DNA from 4 places in the Metabacillus sp. KJ11-3 genome. Region 1 is predicted to be linked to each of the others. Evidence: riboswitches for the same ligand, from Rfam matches in the RefSeq annotation. Region 1 holds a riboswitch; each other region holds the start of a gene.
What was found. Region 1 has a riboswitch for S-adenosylmethionine ahead of AC0L8O_RS20480 (sugar ABC transporter substrate-binding protein). Riboswitches for the same ligand answer to the same signal wherever they lie in the genome.

Region 2: linked by a shared signal. The riboswitch ahead of AC0L8O_RS17835 (methionine biosynthesis PLP-dependent protein) and the one ahead of AC0L8O_RS20480 (sugar ABC transporter substrate-binding protein) in region 1 are both predicted to bind S-adenosylmethionine.
Region 3: linked by a shared signal. The riboswitch ahead of AC0L8O_RS18280 (bifunctional homocysteine S-methyltransferase/methylenetetrahydrofolate reductase) and the one ahead of AC0L8O_RS20480 (sugar ABC transporter substrate-binding protein) in region 1 are both predicted to bind S-adenosylmethionine.
Region 4: linked by a shared signal. The riboswitch ahead of metE (5-methyltetrahydropteroyltriglutamate--homocysteine S-methyltransferase) and the one ahead of AC0L8O_RS20480 (sugar ABC transporter substrate-binding protein) in region 1 are both predicted to bind S-adenosylmethionine.

Annotation. Positions count from the first base shown of each region.
Region 1 is NZ_CM147865.1:4,101,438-4,106,320, forward strand. Features, by position in the region: gene AC0L8O_RS20475 (sugar ABC transporter ATP-binding protein) at 1-1,287, opposite strand, end outside; gene AC0L8O_RS20480 (sugar ABC transporter substrate-binding protein) at 1,424-2,551, opposite strand; SAM riboswitch class I at 2,689-2,802, opposite strand; gene AC0L8O_RS20485 (hypothetical protein) at 2,977-3,102, opposite strand; gene AC0L8O_RS20490 (glutamine--tRNA ligase/YqeY domain fusion protein) at 3,445-4,883, shown strand, end outside.
Region 2 is NZ_CM147865.1:3,590,315-3,595,197, forward strand. Features, by position in the region: gene metC (cystathionine beta-lyase) at 1-946, opposite strand, end outside; gene AC0L8O_RS17835 (methionine biosynthesis PLP-dependent protein) at 933-2,057, opposite strand; SAM riboswitch class I at 2,413-2,552, opposite strand; gene AC0L8O_RS17840 (hypothetical protein) at 2,682-2,966, opposite strand; partial or broken gene AC0L8O_RS17845 (esterase family protein) at 3,135-3,859, shown strand; gene AC0L8O_RS17850 (YjcG family protein) at 3,944-4,462, shown strand; gene AC0L8O_RS17855 (GNAT family N-acetyltransferase) at 4,463-4,883, shown strand, end outside.
Region 3 is NZ_CM147865.1:3,669,955-3,674,837, forward strand. Features, by position in the region: gene AC0L8O_RS18270 (CvfB family protein) at 1-527, opposite strand, end outside; gene AC0L8O_RS18275 (YajQ family cyclic di-GMP-binding protein) at 648-1,139, shown strand; SAM riboswitch class I at 1,378-1,474, shown strand; gene AC0L8O_RS18280 (bifunctional homocysteine S-methyltransferase/methylenetetrahydrofolate reductase) at 1,926-3,779, shown strand; gene metH (methionine synthase) at 3,772-4,883, shown strand, end outside.
Region 4 is NZ_CM147865.1:2,369,939-2,374,821, forward strand. Features, by position in the region: gene AC0L8O_RS12075 (ribose-phosphate diphosphokinase) at 1-454, opposite strand, end outside; gene metE (5-methyltetrahydropteroyltriglutamate--homocysteine S-methyltransferase) at 729-3,026, opposite strand; cobalamin riboswitch at 3,183-3,370, opposite strand; SAM riboswitch class I at 3,452-3,564, opposite strand; gene melA (alpha-galactosidase) at 3,722-4,883, opposite strand, start outside.

The sequences.
Region 1 (4,883 bases):
TGTAGGTTCGTCAAAAATATAAACATCTGCATCAGTAATAAGCCATTTTCCTATCGCAATTTTCTGTTGATTTCCACCGGATAAATTTTTCACCTTCGTTTCATCTGATGGTGTTTTTATTCCAAGGCTTTTAATCAGCTCAACAGCTTGTTGCTTTTCCTTTTTACGCATTACAAAGCTAAGTGCACTTGTGAAAGCTCCCAGGTTTGCAGCGGTTAAATTCGTTACAACGGACTCTTCTACCAAGATCCCTTCTTTTCGTCTTTCTTCAGGTACCAAGGCAATCCCCTGTTTAACTGCTTGATAAGGGTTGTCCATTTTTAGTTTTTTACCATGTAGCTTTATTTCTCCTGATGTACGTTTCTTTTCACCAAACAAGGTTTTACATAGCTCTGTTTTACCTGCTCCTACTAAGCCTGCGATTCCGACAATTTCACCTTGTCTTACATGTAGGGAAACATCTGATAGTTTTTCATGATCATACAGATGGTTGACCTCCAGGATCGTTTCACCAATTTGAAATGTTCTCTCCGGAAACTGCTCTTCTAGCTCTCTGCCAAGCATGTTTTCTATTACTTTATTAGGAGTTGTCTCACGAATACGTTCATGTGTGACAAGCATTCCATTTCTCATGATTGTAATCTCATCACAAATCTCAAATATTTCAGGAAGACGGTGTGAAATAAAGATAATTCCGACATTTTTCTCCTTTAGATCACGAATAATCCTGAATAACTCCTTTGTCTCAGCATGACTTAATGGTGCAGTCGGCTCATCGAGGATAAGGAATTTACATTTTGACGAGACTGTTCTTGCAATCAGCACCATCTGTTTTTCTGCAAGAGTCAGTTCACTTACCAGCTTTTTAGATGACACCTTTATATTTAAGCTATTTAAAATTTCAGTTGCTTGTTGATGGATTTGCTTCCAGCGAATGAATTGCCTCTTTCCCATCTCACTCACTGTTTTGGTGAGCATAATGTTCTCTCCTACTGTTAAATATGGGATAAGGGCTGTATCCACTTCCTGGTGAACAATTTGAATACCTTGTACTTGTGCATCCTTAGGGTCTTTAATTAACACTTCTTTGCCATTTATTTGAATTTGTCCTGTGTAATGATTGTAAGCACCTGATAAAACTTTCATTAGAGTCGATTTTCCGGCACCATTTGCTCCAATTAGTGCATGAGTCGTACCGCTTTTCATCGTAAAATTAACAGAGTCAAGTGCTTTTACTCCAGGAAACTCAATGGATATTTCTTTCATTTTTAATACAGATGTATTCATTGTCCTTCCTCCTTCCTTATTGATCTGTTCTTAGTTTATTGGAATATTTATTTGGAGGTTTATATAGAGGAAAAAAGGAAAGAGGCGGGTGTTTCGAGAGTATGAACTAAGACTCCACCCGTCTCTACTAGAGATATTATTTCTTATAATATTCTTTTAATGTTTTCATCCAGTCTTCTTCAAATGCATCTGACTGACCCCAACCTTCCACAGTGTCAGCTAAATTCACCATATTAATAGGCTCATTCGATTGTAGTAACGCATCTTGTGAAATAAGTGAAGCTTCAAGATTATATGTTTCTGGTGTTTTTTCATCAGCAAGTTTTTTAGCCAAAATTCTCATGTCCACGGCACCGATAAGCTTTGGATCAACAGCTGCCGTGTATTTCCATGAGCTTGCTTCATTTTGCATTTCTTGTAGATCTGCATTGGAAACATCAATGCCGTAAATCTTAATTTCATCTCTTCCAGCTTCTTTGATTGCGCGTGCAGCACCGATTGCAAATGCATCCCATGTTGCGAAGATCGCATCAATTTCACCTTTCGGGTGCTTATTAAGCATAGAAGCAACAGCATTTTGCGTTTGAACAGATGTATCTGCAGATGCAATACCAAAGCGCTCTACTTCTTTAATTCCCGGATTATTCTTTAAAACATCTTGGTAAACAGCGTTTCTTCTAACCATTGGAGGGAAACCGTCAACCCAAAGGTATACGATATTCGCTTCACCTTTTGTCTCTTTCACTAATTGATCTAAAGCTAATTTAGCCAGTGCTTCATCATCTTGTGAAGTTAATGTCACTCCATTAATTTTTGATAATCCATCAATCGAGTCAAATGTAACAACACTTTTACCTGCATCAACCAACTTTTGCACAGCATTAATTGTTGCTTCATCATCGCCATGAGATATGATAAATCCATCATAATCTTCTTCAAGTCCTTGTGCGATGGCATCATGGAATTTAGCTGTGTCACCATTTGCTGTGAATACATCAACTTGGAAGCCTAATGCTTCCCCTTCTTCTTTAGCTCCTGCTAGAAATTGAGCTGTATGATCATCCCCGCCAATTTTGCGGATTACTTTAATTTTCACTTCTTCACCATCTTTAAATCTTTCAGGCACATTATCGAGTGACACGTCAGGATTCCCTTTTGATTTTGTCGACTCATTCGCTCCGCCATTACTGGATGAACACCCTGAAACAAATATGGATAATACCAATGTTAAAATAAATAATGTGTTAAATAGTTTGTTCTTCATAGCTGCATTGCTCCCCTCAATTAATAGAATATGATTTACTCATGCCTTGAACTTGTTCTCTCTAATTTCACAAGTCCTGGTAACACAAAAAACCTCTCTTAGACAGAGAGGTTTCACCACAATAATAGGAGTCTCCTCTCTTATCTTTCAAAGCTATATACAGCTTTGCAGGATTTAGCACCAATTCTATTCGAAAATAGAACGGTTGCCGGGCATCATCGGGCCAGTCCCTCTGCCACTCTTGATAAGAGATGTTTTTATGCGATTAAGTAAAATAACAATATATATACTTTAATCCGGTATAGAATGAATGTCAACCATTATTTGAATATTTATAATATCAGAATTTATTATATCTTTATAATAAAAGGCTTACATTTTTTTCAATATAAAAGACAAGCATCCATGCTTGCCCATGTGAATTATTACTTTCTTTTCTGTGCTTTCATTTTGTTGTTAGCTAACTCTGCAGCATATTCTTCCTGGGATTTACCTTGTTTTTGACTTTCAGATTCAATCTTTCTGAACTTATTATCGTTTCTATTTGGCATACTCTCACCTCCTACCAGACTGTGTTATTTTACACAACTGATTAAGATGCATGCACTTAACTTTCTTTTAGTTATTTTGCGTACTATGGTCTTTTAATAAAGTTACATGTAATATTTAGTCCGTTCCATTTCGCTCCACTACCGATTCAAACTAGGATCTAAATGAAATTCTTTCAGAAAACAGCTTATCTTTTCTTCAATTCTTGTATACACATTGATTCATGTAGCAATTATATATACTATTACAAATAAATACCGCAAGTAAATTAACCTTTTTATTATCTATTGGTATAATGGAGGGTAGAATTTATTCTTACATATAAAAGAAAGGTTTGATCTGATTTGGAACACAATTCCTCAAACTTTATTAAAACCATTATTAAAGAGGATCTTGAGACAGGAAAACGGGATTATGTGTACACTCGCTTCCCGCCGGAACCAAATGGCTATCTTCATATTGGTCATGCAAAATCGATTGTTATTAACTTTGGATTAGCAGATGAATTTAATGGAAAAACAAATTTACGATTTGATGATACAAATCCATTAAAAGAGGATACAGAATATGTAGAATCCATTAAAGAAGATGTAGCTTGGTTAGGCTACGACTGGGACGGTTTATTCTTTGCATCCGATTATTTTGAAGAAATGTACAATCGTGCCGTTCTCCTTATCAAAAAAGGTAAAGCCTATGTAGATGATTTAACAGCGGATGAAATTAGAGAATATCGTGGTACATTGACTGAGCCTGGTAAAGAAAGTCCATACAGAACTCGCTCTATTGAGGAAAACCTTGATTTATTTGAGCGTATGCGTAATGGAGAATTTGGCAATGGAGAAAAAGTTCTCCGTGCAAAAATTGATATGTCATCACCAAATATAAATTTACGTGATCCTGTTATCTACCGTGTTTCACATGCTACTCATCATAATACTGGTGATACATGGTGTATCTATCCAATGTATGCTTTTGCTCATCCACTCGAAGATGCAATCGAAGGCATTACACATTCCTTATGTACAACAGAGTTCGAGGACCAACGCCCTCTTTATAACTGGGTTATTGAAGAATGTGAAATGGAGCATCAACCACAGCAAATAGAATTTGGTCGTTTAGGTATCACGAATACAGTGATGAGTAAGCGAAAATTAAAACAACTTGTTGATGAGAAGGTTGTTGATGGATGGGATGATCCGCGTATGCCAACCATCTCCGGGTTACGTAGAAAAGGATATACACCAAAAGCTATTCGTGAATTTGTAAAAGAGACTGGTGTTTCAAAGGGATTTGCTACAGTTGATGAAGCGATGCTTGAGCATTTTGTCCGTGAAGACTTAAAACTTCAAGCTCCTCGAACAATGGGAATCTTGAAGCCTTTGAAAGTTGTCATTACAAATTATCCGGAAGATCAAGTTGAAATGCTTGATGCAGAGATTAATCCCGAAGTACCTGAGATGGGAACAAGACAAATTCCATTTTCCCGTGAAATTTATATCGAGCAAGAGGACTTTATGGAAAACCCTCCCAAAAAGTATTTCCGCCTGTTCCCTGGAAATGAAGTAAGATTAAAACATGCTTATTTCATTAAATGTGAAGAGGTTATCAAAGATGAAAATGGAAATGTGATTGAGATTCATTGTACCTACGATCCGGAAACAAAGAGTGGTACCGGCTTTACTGGCCGTAAAGTAAAAGGGACATTACACTGGGTTGATGCTAAACATGCATTGCCTGCGGAATTTCGTTTATATGAGCCACTTATCCTTGATAAGCAAAAAGA
Region 2 (4,883 bases), 510 kb from region 1:
CCAACGTTCTTACTGCATCTCCATCCGCTAGTTTAAATGATAAAACCGCACCAGGTCCGTCTGCTTGATATCGCTGTGTATCATGTCCCGGATGAAAGCTTAAGCCCGGGTAGTATACTTCAACCACCTTTGGATGGTCAGCTAAAAACTCAGCGATCTTTAATGCGGAAGCTTGTGATTGCTGCAATCTTACATGCAATGTTTTTAACCCTCTAAGAACTAACCATGCATCCTGCACACCAAGAACTGCTCCGAATGCATTTTGTAGTTTATATAAGCGATCCCCAAGCTCAGGGTCTTTTACAACCGCAAGTCCTGCAAGTACATCACTATGACCTGCTAAAAACTTCGTTGCACTATGAAGCACAACATCCACACCAAGCTCTAATGGTCTTTGAAGTTCTGGTGTCAAAAACGTATTATCTAAAAAGGTTAAACAATTATTGGCTTTTGCTAAATTCACAATACCTTGAATGTCCGTTACCTTTAACAACGGATTTGAAGGTGTTTCCATATAGATCACTTTCGTATTTGGTCTAATTTCAGATGCAACCTGATGAAGATCTGTCATATCAACAAATGTATGCTCAATTCCAAAACGAGTTAATACATCTGTAATAATCCGAAATGTCCCGCCATATACATCCTCGGTGACCAATACGTGATCACCTTGCGATAATAATAAGAATGCTGTTGAAATAGCAGCCATTCCTGAAGAAAATGCCAACCCTCTTGATCCACCCTCTAATTCTGCGATAGCTTGTTCCAAAGCTTCGCGTGTCGGATTTCCTGAACGGGCATAATCATACTTCCCAAACTCATCAATATTAAATTGATGAAAGGTGGAAGAATGGTGAATAGGCACACTTACCGATCCTGTGCTATGATCCACCTTTGATTCATTATGAAGTAGTTTTGTTTGAAATGACCAATTATGATTGCTCAACTGCTACAGCTCCCTTCATTGCTTTAAATGCTTGTGTAAGATCTTCTATAATATCTTCCGCATGCTCAACACCTACTGAAAAACGCAATAACTTGTTACAGACACCATTTGCAATGCGAATTTCTTCAGGTATGTCCATATGTGTTTGGGTAGCCGGGTACGTAATGAAACTTTCAATACCACCTAAACTTTCTGCAAAACAAATGGTTTTCAAGTTTTTAAGGAATGGATTTACCCATGCTTCATCCTGCAAACGGAAAGAAAGCATTCCACCTTTTCCCGGATAAAGAACATCGAGTACATCAGGATGCTCCTCTAAAAATTGTGCAACCTGCTGAGCATTTTGCTGGTGCTGTCTCATACGAAGAGATAATGTTTTCATCCCTCTCATTAATAACCATGAATCGAATGGAGATAACACCGCTCCGATCGCATTTTGGTGCTGAAAAAACTCATCACTCAGTTCCTGCCCTTTGGTTACAACTAAACCGGCAAGTACATCATTATGTCCGCCTAAATATTTTGTTGCACTGTGAATCACAATATCAGCACCAACTAATATTGGTGTTTGAAGAACAGGAGTATAGAAGGTATTATCCACAATCACTAAGATCTCATGTTTTTTTGCAATTGCTGCTAATTCCTTTATATCTGTTTCCTGCATTAATGGATTTGTTGGTGTTTCAATAAATAGTGCTTTTGTTTTTTCATTGATTAACTTTTCTGTTTCCGCTGGATTTGTGAAATCATCGTATTGAAAAGATAGTCCGTACTTTCTCCACTCTCTTTCAAATAATCGATATGTTCCACCATATAAATCAGATGAGACGATTAGTTCATCTCCACTTTGAAATAAAGCCATGATCGTTTGGATGGCAGCCATTCCCGAGCTGAAAGCAAATCCCCGATCACCATGCTCTAAGTCAGCAATTGCCTGCTCTACAAGCAATCTGGTTGGATTTCCTGTACGTATATAATCAAACCCTGTTGATTCTCCAATCCCTGCATGACGATATGCTGTAGAAAAATAAACTGGAGGGTTTACAGTACCTGTTACATTTTCACTTCTGTTACCAATTTGGGCTAATTTCGTTTCAATTCGTTTGCTCATGTTTGTCACTCCTAAAGTTTGAATTAATCATTATGGACATGAGAGAAAGCGTTCCTTATCTTCTAAGGCAAAATAAAAAGTCTTCCCCGTTAAGAAGAAGACTGTGTTGTTTTGAGTGCGCTTCTTCTTATCTCTCAAGCATAAAGCTGGTGTGGCTTGCTGGATTTAGCACCTTGGCACTCGTGGAAGATCTTTCGTAAAATCTGTTAGCTTAATATTTACTTATGAACTTAGAACCTACTTAATTTGTTTAAGTGGGTTTTTAGAAGCACGCAATGCTTGCGGCTTGCGATGCAAGCCAGCGACAGATGATGAAAAATGCTTCGAACAAACAAAATCGCTTTGTTCGCTTCATTTTTCATCATCTGTCGGTGCTTTTAAAAACCAACATAGGTATATTCTAAGAAAATAAATATCAATCACCAGATCTTCACTCGTTATGAACCGGTTGCTGAGGCTTCATAGGGCCAGTCCCTCTGCCTCTCTTGATAAGAAATATATGAAATTGTTTGGTTTACTTTTTTTACTACTTTACATGATTCGAGTTTAGAATGCAATACAATTATTGTAATAGTTTGATTTGTATAATTATTCGAACGTAAAAAGCCGACGTTTTGTCGGCTTCTACTTAGATTTCGATTTTTCATTAAAATAATTAACAGAGTACATAGATCCTTCTGCAACCATTGAATTATCTTCTATATCATAAGGATCGGGATGTCCGGCTTTTTCCATAACTGGTTCTTTCCTAGATAAAAGGATTTTTGCTTTATTTTTTATACGCTGAATTCCATAATTCATTTTATCTTTTCGTTTCTCATCTTTTAATAAATAAGAAGTAACACCTATTGTCGATAGCGCAACACCGGATAAAACCACTGTCCTCTTTGATAAGGCTTGTTTTTTCATTGTGATTCTCCTTTCACTCTTTTTTAATAGGTTTACCATGTACATTCCCTTGTCCCATTTTTTCAAACCTTTTTTCTCTATCTTTCTATTTGCATTTTTAAGGATGAATCCACTCAGGCGTGTTAAAATAGAAAATGGTTTCAAACATATACATTAAGGAGGGAAATGATGAGTAAACAAACAGGTATTATAAAGGAGCGTTCCTTTTTTTCAGCATCTTTAGAGGAAGAAGTAACATTGCTTATTTATCTTCCGGAAAATTTTTCTCCTTTATATAAGTATAGTTTGTTAATTGCACAGGATGGTCAGGATTATTTCAAGCTGGGCCGGGTTGGCAGACAACTCGAAGCACTCATGAAAGAAGAAGAAATTGAGAATGTTATTGTTGTAGGAATTCCATACAAAGATGTCGATGACCGCCGAGATAAATATCATCCTGATGGAGTTAAGGTTAAGCAGTATATACGTTTTCTTGCACATGAGCTTGTTCCATATTTGGATGAAGAATTTCCAACCTACCAAATTGGCTACGGCCGTGCTCTTATCGGGGATTCTTTAGGGGCATCCGTTTCCTTGCTGACAGGCTTAATGTATCCAAATATTTTTGGTAAACTTATTTTGCAATCCCCATTTGTTAATGATGGTGTATTGGAAGCAGTTGAAAACTTTACTTCATCTACCCGTCCAATTGTTTATCATCAAATCGGAAAGAAAGAAACAGCTGTAAAAACAACTCATGGTGAGATCCTTGATTTTGTGACACCAAACCGCAAGCTTGCAGAAGCGATTGAAAAAAAGGATTTTCATACACCTATGAAGAATTTGATGGCGATCATACATGGAAGTATTGGCAGCCTTCTTTAACGCCGATTTTCAAGCAAATATTTGAGTAATTTTCAGACACATCATACGTACATATGTTTATTTTCAAAAATTTGATATACTAACATTACAATGACTCGTTAGGAGGGAATGACATGAAATACGGAATTGCCCTTTTTCCATCTAAAAAACTACAGGATCTTGCCAATTCATATCGTAAACGATATGACACGAATTACGCTTTAGTTCCACCGCATTTAACGTTAAAAACAGCATTTGATGCAGATGATACTGAAATTAAAGCTATCGCAAAAGAGTTACGTGACATCGCTAATGCAACAAAACCTTTGCACATTTCCATTAAGAAGGTAAGCTCTTTTTCACCTGTGAATAACGTCATTTATTTAAAAGTAGACCCGACAGATGAGCTTAAAGCTCTCCATGAAAAGCTGCATACAGGATCACTGAATAGCAATCCGGAGTATGCATTTGTTCCACATATAACAATTGGTCAAAAACTATCAGACGACGAACATTCAGATGTGTTGGGAAATCTTAAAATGTTGGACATTCGTCATGAAGAGGTTATTGATCGTTTTCACCTTTTATACCAATTAGAAAACGGTACTTGGACTGTCTACGAAACATTTTTACTCGGAAAGGAAAGCGAATAATTGAACATACAACAAGTCACAACAAAAGAACAACTAGATGATGCATTTTCAGTACGATACACTGTTTTTGTAGATGAACAACAAGTTCCAGTAGAAGAAGAAATTGATCAACTTGAAGATGAGGCAACACATGTCGTGCTATATGATGACAACCAAAAGCCTGCCGGTGCAGGACGGGTGCGAGTTGTTGACGGCATAGGCAAACTTGAAAGAATCTGTGTTTTATCAACAAGCCGCAAAAACGGCGCCGGCCGAATGATTGTTGAAAAATTAGAAGAAATTGCAACACAGCAAGGTGTAAGCAAACTAAAGCTTAACGCACAAACACATGCAATTCCTTTTTATGTGAAGTTAGGCTATGAGGTTGTGTCTGATGAGTTTATGGACGCAGGTATTCCTCATGTGACGATGATCAAGGAAA
Region 3 (4,883 bases), 430 kb from region 1:
CCTTTATATCCTTCTTCTGTTAATATAAATGAACCTGCCACAATCATTCGGTAAACTGTTCCTATTACCTCTTTATTAAATATCGTGCGGTCTGCTTCCTTCATAAGCGGCTCAACGATTTCCTCTGTAGCTAATCGAACAAAAAATCGGCCGTTGCCTGATACTTTTAATGTACAATAAAGCCTGTCCCCAACGTTTGGCCAAACTTCTCTCAAATAAGGAAGATGATCTTTCGCGACAAGAGCGTCTTTACTAAGTCCGATATTCACGAAAGCTCCCATATCTTCTACGACATCTACGACCTCGACCCAACCATACGAATCTTCTGTAATGTATGGTTTTTTCATTGTGGCATATAGTCGATCTTGTGTGTCAACGCCAAAGAAGACCTCAACCTTGTCACCTTCTTCTACTTCTCCTATCACTTCATTATTATGTAAAAGCACCCGTTCTTTTCCATCTGTTAGAAAATAACCGTAATCTACCTTTTCATCTATTGTTAATGTTGCAAATGTACCTGGGATCATAAATATATCCTCTCTTTCTTCTTTCTGTAAGAAAATTCTTTTAACATCACTTCAAAAGTTGTGATCATTGTTATATTTTACTATAATCAACCTATATTATATACGTAATGGAGGATAATTATGGCGAAAGATAGTTCATTTGATATTGTATCAAAGATTGAGTTTCCCGAAGTAACGAATGCGATTAATATTGCAATGAAGGAAATTGCGACAAGATATGACTTCAAAGGTAGTAAAAGCACCGTCTCATTAGAAAAGGAAGAGCTTGTTTTAGTTTCTGACGATGAGTATAAGCTCGAGCAATTAAAAGATGTTCTTATTTCCAAATTAATTAAACGAAATGTACCAATCAAAAATATTTCGTATAAAAAAGTTGAGAATGCTTCAGGCGGGACTGTCCGTCAAAGAGCTGAACTTGTTTCAGGCATTGACAAAGATAACGCTAAAAAAATTAACAGCATTATTAAAGACAAAGGCTTAAAAGTAAAATCGCAAATCCAAGATGATCAAATCCGTGTAACAGGTAAAAGTCGTGACGATCTCCAACAGGTGATTGCCGCAATCAGAGAAGCTGACTTACCAATCGATGTACAATTTATTAATTACCGATAACATAGTTATTAGAGCTAACTCAAATGAGTTCAGCTCTTTTTTCTACCTCAAATATGAAAAGCATAATTTCCTCCTCTCTTCATATTTTTATAAAGGCTCCAACAAAACAACAACCATAATTCATCACATACTAAGTAAAAATTGACAAACTGTTAATTTACTATTGATATTTTTCTAAATATTAGATAAATTAGTTGTAATACTTTTTCACACGTTAAAGGTTATATGAAAATTTCATATCTTATCAAGAGAAGCAGAGGGACTGGCCCTATGAAGCTTCAGCAACCGGTCAATAACGAGTGAAGTCTGGTTAATATGATTGACTAAGTTAAGCACGCAAGCCTAGGTTGTTTTCTTTTAGCACAGAAAACTAAATTAGAAAAACTTGGCTTATCGCGAACTGGCGAAAGCCTTAGTTTTTCTTATACTATCAACCTTAAAATATAAGTTGAGATAGTATAAAAATGAATCGAACAAAGCGATCTTGTTTGTTCGAAGCATTTTTATTTATTTTTTAAAGCTTGCTGTGCAAGCTTGCTGTGCTAAAAGAAAATATGCACCACTATTTAAGAAGTGTTTTATTCTTACCCGTCAATCAATTCCCAACACCCCACCAAGACTTCTGCGAGTGCCAAGGTGCTAATTCCAGCTAAGCATGTAAGATGCTTGAAAGATAAGGAGAAGCTAATAATGATTAAAGCCTTCTTCCTAAAGAAGGCTTTTTTAATTTCCTTTATCTAAAAACAATTTTTACCTATTAATCATATAGATCGGAGGCTTCATTCAATGAGTTTTTTAGAAGATTTAAAACATAACATTTTAATTGGTGACGGTGCGATGGGTACAATGCTTTATGCACATGGTGTTGATCGTTGCTTTGAAGAATTGAATCTATCAAGACCTGAGGATGTCCTTGCTGTTCATCAAGCGTATATAGAAGCTGGCGCAAACTTAATTCAAACAAACACATATGGTGCTAATGATATCAAACTTTCACGATATGGATTAGAAGATGAAATCAGACAAATTAACAAAAAAGCAGTTGAAATTGCCAAAAAAGCCGCTGATCAATCCACATATGTATTTGGCACAATTGGCGGGGTCAGATCTTTTAAAAAGAGTGCACATAGTATTGAAGAAGTGAAACGAAATTTTAGAGAGCAGCTCTTTCTCCTTCTAAACGAAGATGTAGATGGTCTTCTACTTGAAACTTATTATGATATGGAAGAAATGAAAACAGTTCTTCAAATTGCCCGCAAGGAAACGAACAAGCCCATTATTGCAAATGTTTCCCTTCATGAAGCTGGTGTCCTGCAGGATGGAACATCAGTGAAAAATGGTCTCACACTTCTGGAAGACCTTGGTGCAAATGTTGTTGGCTTAAACTGTCGCCTAGGTCCTTACCATATGATTCAATCTTTAGAAGAGGTACCAATACCAAATGAAGCCTATTTATCTGTTTTTCCAAACAGCAGCTTACCTGCACTAATTGAGGGGAATCTTGTCTATGAATCTGATGAAACGTATTTCAAGGAAAGTGCTCTAAAATTTAGAGATCAAGGTGTGAGATTAATAGGAGGATGCTGTGGGACTACACCTAGGCATATTAAAGCAATGGCTGAAGCTGTATCAAACTTATCCCCTGTTACAACAAAACAGGTTAAAGTCCCTGCAACATCTCAACTGCATGTTCAAGAACATCACGTCACATCTCCAACTCCGCTTGAGGATATTGTTCAGGAGAGACGTTCTGTTATTGTTGAATTAGATCCCCCTAAAAAACTGGGTATGGAGAAATTCCTTGAAGGTGCAGAAGCGCTTCACCATGCAGGAATCGATGCTTTAACACTTGCAGATAACTCATTGGCTTCACCAAGAATTAGTAACTTAGCTGCCGGAATCTTAGCAAAAGAAAAGACCGGGGCAAGAACATTAATTCATATTACATGCCGCGATCGGAATTTAATTGGACTGCAATCACATCTCATGGGCTTACACTCTCTTGGGATGTCAGATATATTAGCCATTACGGGTGATCCATCTAAAATTGGTGATTTCCCTGGGGCTACATCCGTATATGATGTGTCATCATTTGACCTTATCAGTTTAATTAAACAATTTAATAAAGGTGTATCCTATTCCGGTAAACCGCTTGGACAACAAACAAACTTCTCTGTAGCGGCAGCGTTCAACCCTAATGTACGTCACTTAGATAAAGCTGTAGTCCGACTAGAAAAGAAAATTGCTCATGGCGCTGATTACTTTATTTCTCAGCCCCTTTATTCAAACCAGCAAATTATCGATGTATATGAAGCAACACGAAACTTGCAAGCTCCGATTTATATCGGGATTATGCCATTAACCTCAAGTCGAAATGCGGAATTTATTCATAATGAAATTCCTGGTATAAAGCTATCTGACTCTATTCGTGAAAAAATGGCTTCAGCCGGATCAGATAAAGAACAGGCACGCCAAGAAGGCCTTGCCATTGCAAAAGATTTAATTGATACAGCCTTCGAACTGTTCAATGGTATTTATTTAATTACACCGTTTTTACAATACGACCTTACAGTGGAGTTAACAAATTACATCCATGAAAAGGAAAAACAGCGAGCTGAAAGGAAGATTACACATGTGTAGCATCAACAAAGAGCTAGAAAAACGAATCCTTGTCCTAGATGGTGCGATGGGGACAATGATTCAAGCAGCAGACCTGTCCCCTGAGGATTTTGGCGGAGAAGATTATGATGGATGTAATGAATATCTTACATTGACTTCTCCAAAGACGATTGAAACCATTCACGAAGCCTATTTGGAAGCTGGATCAGATATTATCTCTACCAATACCTTTGGGGCTACAGGTCTTGTTTTGGATGAGTATGATCTAGGACGCCTGGCTTTAGAGTTAAACATTGAATCTGCTAAAATAGCGAAACGTGCCGCTGAAAAATACTCAACACCTGAAAAGCCCAGATATGTCGCAGGTGCAATGGGACCAACAACAAAAACACTTTCAGTTACAGGTGGAACAACATTTGATACTTTAGTCGAAAATTATGAAGAACAAGCAAGAGGCTTAATTATTGGAGGAGCAGACTTGCTCCTTCTCGAAACAAGCCAGGATATGTTAAACGTAAAAGCTGGATTTTTAGGAATTAAAAAAGCCTTTGAACATACAGGCAAGGAACTTCCCTTAATGATTTCCGGAACGATAGAGCCTATGGGTACAACTCTTGCAGGTCAAGATATCGAAGCATTTTATGTATCATTAGAACATATGAAGCCACTTTCAGTTGGATTAAACTGTGCAACTGGACCTGAATTTATGACAGACCATATTCGTACACTTTCCGGTTTAGCTAATACAGCTGTTAGCTGTTACCCGAATGCAGGCTTACCTGATGAAGAGGGGAATTATCATGAATCACCAGAATCACTCGCGAAAAAGCTTGTTGCTTTTGCAGAACAAGGCTGGCTGAATCTAATTGGCGGATGCTGTGGGACTACACCAGAACATATCCGTGCTATTACTGAAGCAGTTTCAACCATTACTCCACGAAAAATCGAAGAAGTATCGACTGGTCACACTGTATCTGGAATCGATGCCCTTCTTTATGAAGAAGGAATGCGGCCTTTATTTGTTGGTGAACGTACCAATGTTATTGGCTCCCGCAAATTTAAACGTCTGATTGCAGAAGGCAAAATAGAGGAAGCATCTGAGATAGCAAGAGCACAAGTAAAAAG
Region 4 (4,883 bases), 1.7 Mb from region 1:
ATAGATGGTCTATTGGAATATCAAAGAAGCCCTGAATCTGGGGGGCGTGTAAATCAAGAGCAATCACCCGAGTAGAGCCTGCTCTTTGGAGTAGATTTGCCACTAGCTTTGCAGTAATTGGCTCCCTTGCCCTAGCTTTACGGTCCTGTCTGGCATATCCGTAGTATGGAATAACCAAATTGATTGTTTTTGCAGATGCACGCTTTAAAGCATCTACCATAATTAATAATTCCATTAAATGTTCATTTACAGGATTGCTAATCGATTGGATGATGTACACCTCATCTCCACGAATACTTTCCTCAATGTTAATTTGAATTTCTCCATCACTAAAACGAGTAACAGAACTCTTCCCTAATTCAATCCCAAGAATTTCGGCAATCTTCTTCGCTAACTTGGGATCAGAGTTAAGCGAAAATAGTTTTAAATTAGAATCTGCATAACGACTAGGCATGGTAAAGTGAAAACCTCCAGTTGGACTTATAATTTGTGGCCATGTTATTGATAAGTATTGATTTTTATCATTATTAAATGAAACGGAAATCAACAGGAAATTTAAACAAGCCTCAAAATGAGTAATTTACATACCTATTTTACACTATTCGGTTTGTATTCAACAGAGACTTCACTATAATTCTTTTATTTTTTGTGAACTCTTTTTCATAAAGTAGTCAATGGTCATAAAAAACACGGGACCTAATGAGATCCCGCATTGTTTACGTTATTTATTAACTATTGTTTACAAGCAGCTTTTCTCTCGTGTACTTGGCTGCTTCTACCATTACTTTTAACGCTGCAACCGTTTCTTCTTTTCCGCGTGTCTTTAATCCACAATCAGGATTGATCCAGAACAATTTTGGATCCAACACTTGAAGTGCCCGATCAATATTTCTTAAAAGCTCCTCAACTTTTGGAACACGTGGACTATGAATATCATATACACCCAGTCCAATCCCTTTATTATATGTCGTTTCTTCAAAAGCTTGGATTAATTCTCCGTGACTTCTTGAAGTTTCAATAGAAATAACATCTGCATCAAGTTCATCAATGGTTGTAATAATATTTTTAAAATCTGAATAACACATATGTGTATGAATTTGGGTCTCATCTTGAACTGATGTTGTTGCAAGCTTAAATGCATATACTGCTTCATTAAGGTAACGATCCCAATTTTCACGTTTTAAAGGTAAACCTTCTCTAATTGCCGGTTCATCAACTTGAATCATTCGGATTCCGTTTTTCTCAAGGCTATCAACCTCTTTTCTCAGTGCCAGAGCAATTTGATTTGCCACATCGAAACGGGAAATATCATCACGAACAAATGACCAATTTAATATAGTTATCGGGCCAGTCAGCATTCCTTTAACAGGTTTTGCTGTTAGTGATTGAGCGAATACCGTTTCCTTTACCGTCATCGATTCCTTCAAATCAACATCACCATAGATAAGTGGCGGTTTCACACATCGTGATCCATATGATTGAACCCATCCAAACTTTGTAAATTGGAATCCTAGTAGTTTTTCTCCAAAATATTCAACCATATCTGTACGTTCGAATTCTCCATGAACAAAAACGTCCAGACCTAATTCCTCTTGAATATCTATCCATTTTTTAATTTCTGCTTTTATATATTCCTCATATTCCGCATCGGTTAACTCGCCTTTACGCCATTTTAAACGTTGATTTCTTACTTCTTTTGTTTGGGGAAAGCTTCCGATCGTTGTCGTAGGAAGCATTGGTAACTCAAAGGTTTTAGCCTGTAATTCTTGGCGTATCAAAAAATCCGCTCTCCGACCTACATCATATACATGAATGTTTTTTATCGCATCTTGTACATCCGAATTGTTTCTAAATGAAGAATGGTTTAAAGATTGAATAGATGCAGTACACTCTTTCAGTTGTACTTGTACAGATTCAATGCCATTATTCAGCGCTTTAGTTAAGACAATAACTTCATTTATTTTCTCATCAGCAAAGGATAGGGCATTTTTGAGAACCACATCAATTACTTCTTCACTTTTGACCGTTACTGGTACATGTAACAAACTTGATGATGGTTGGACGATTAAACGGTCGTTTGAAACAAACTCTGATATTTCTGTCAAAAGTGAAAGTTGCTCTTCGAGATTACAACGCCAAATGTTACGGCCATTGACTACACCAGCTGCTAACACTTTATCACTAGGAAAACCAAAGCTTTTTAAAGCTTTAAGGTGATGGCCGCTATCGTGGACAAAATCAAGTCCTATACCATGTACTGGTAATGAACAAATTTCTTTAAAATATTCAATATGATCAAAATACGTTTGTAAAATTACGTGAACATTTGGTGCTGCTTCATGTAACTGCTGATAGACTTCACGGAGCAGTTCAACCTCTTCATAAGTAATATTTGTCGCTACTATTGGTTCATCCATTTGAACCAACTGGACACCTTCTGTTTGTAATTGCTGCAGGATTTCAGCATAAAGCGGGACAAATCTCTCTACTAAATCGCGAAACTCAGACTTTTTGTATCCTTTAGATAGCTTTACAAAAGTCACTGGACCTAAAATGACTGGTTTTCCTTCAATATTTAACTTTTGTTTTGCTTCTTTATAAAATGCAAGTGGACGGTTTTCCACAAGTTTAGGTTCAGCATTATTTAACTCTGGAACAATATAGTGATAATTTGTGTTAAACCATTTTGTCATTTCACAAGCAACTGCACCTTTATTACCCCTTGCCATATCAAAATATGTTTCTAAAGAAACTGCGCCAGTCGTGTAATCAAATCGCTCGGGAACAAGACCAAACATTACAGCTGTATCAAGAACATGATCATAAAAGCTGAAATCTCCTATCGGTATTAAATCAATGCCTTGCTCTTTTTGTTTTTTTAGATGTTGTAGGCGGATCTCTTCCATTCGGTTTAAAAATGTGTCTTTATCAAGATTCCCTGCCCAGTATTGTTCAAGCACCTTTTTCCATTCACGTTTTTCACCAATACGAGGATATCCTAAGTTCGAGCTTTGTATTTGACTCATTGTATTCATGCACTCCTATCATTTCTATTTTTGCCCCAAACAAAAAATCTCCCTTTTCAAATTAGAAAAGAGAGATTCATACGCATAGCTAACTAGAGTTGAGACATTCCGGATTTCTCAACACGTATTCCTCACTCCTCCCTATACATCCGTAGGTACAAGCGCATATAACAGGCAGGTCTCCTGACTTAGGTTCATGGCTTCTTATCCCTTCCCATTTCATATGAAATAGTGGTTAATAATAAGTTGCTCCCCATTACAGTGGCGGGACCGTGCCGGATTTTCACCGAACTTCCCTTTTAAGCTGTGATAGATTTCACAGCACCTGTTACATTTGATATGTAATTTTTCAGACGATTTCTTCTTCCAGTATCTAAATGACCTCTCTATTTAAAATAGAGAGGTCTTCATTTCAATGAAATCCCCTCTTATTTGTCAAAGCCATACACTTTGCAGGAATTAGCACCTTTTCAACGAATGAAAGTTGAATGGTTGCCGGGCTTCATCGGGCCAGTCCCTCCGCCACTCTGAATAAGAGTATTTTGATAATTAATGATATTTTGAATTTAATAGCATATTAGCACGAGAAAGGTAAAGCTGTCAAAAAGTTTTTCATTATTTCACCAATTCAAATTAATTTTTCAAGTAAATAATAGAGTCATGAGCACTTTTACTTTTCGTTTAATTTCTTGAAGTCATAATTCCCCAACAGATGATTGCCGTTCTTTTGCCTTATCTGCAGCACTTGCATTTTTCGTTGCTTCTTCTTTATTTTCCGCCATTTCTTCGACTGTTTTAGTTTTTAATCGAGCAGCACCTTTATAATTTTTCGTTGGGATAAGTTGTTCTGTTTCAAGACGATATTTTGCCTCTGAAATTGCTTTTGAATATTGTGGTAACCATTTTTCCTGTGCAACTAATAGTTCATCTGTCATTTGCCATATTTCTTTCGGATTACATACCGCTCCTACTAATGGGTCCATCATCATCGCTTGACGCAGTAGAAAGTCATCTCCCTTAACAGCTGCTTCCACTGCTAATCGTTGAACAGAAATACTCACATTACATACAGCAGCACAGCCAAGCGGAAGGTCACCTACATGTGGCATATTGACCCCATTACGATCCACATATCCGGGAGCTTCAATTATGGCATCATCAGGAAGATTTGTGATCACCCCATTATTCACTACATTAAAATGTCCTCGATATACTCTTCCTGTTTCAAGTCCCTCAATAATATACGAACCATGTTCCTCACTGCGGTTCTCGGGTTTATATGTAAGAGATGGTTCCTTCATCCAATTTGGGAAATCTGTCTCAAACCAATTCCTTCCCTCTGTGCACACACGCAAATAACCACCTGTTTCACCATTTATCCATGAGCCTAAATCTATCCATTCCTTAATCTCATCCGTGCGTTTTCGATACCATGGGACATATTCACTTAAATGCCCATTTGATTCTGTGGAGTAATAGCCAAATCTCCTTAACATATCAATTCTGACTTTTTCTGTTTTACGAAACTCAGGATGTTCCTCAAATGCTTCTAAAAGATTTCCTGTTACATCTTCTCCCTTATGTTTCACACTAATGTACCATGTTTGATGATTGATCCCTGCACAAATAATGTCGATTTCTTCTTTTTTATAGCCTAACACTTCTGCAATTTGCCTATGCCCGCCTTGTACTCCATGACAAAGTCCAATTGTTTTCACACCGCCATATACATTACAAGCCCAAGTAATCATAGCCATTGGATTTGCATAGTTTAAAAGAATACAATTCTTCTCTGCTACTTCTTTAATATCCTTACAAATCTCCAACATTTCTGCAATTCCGCGTTGACCATACATA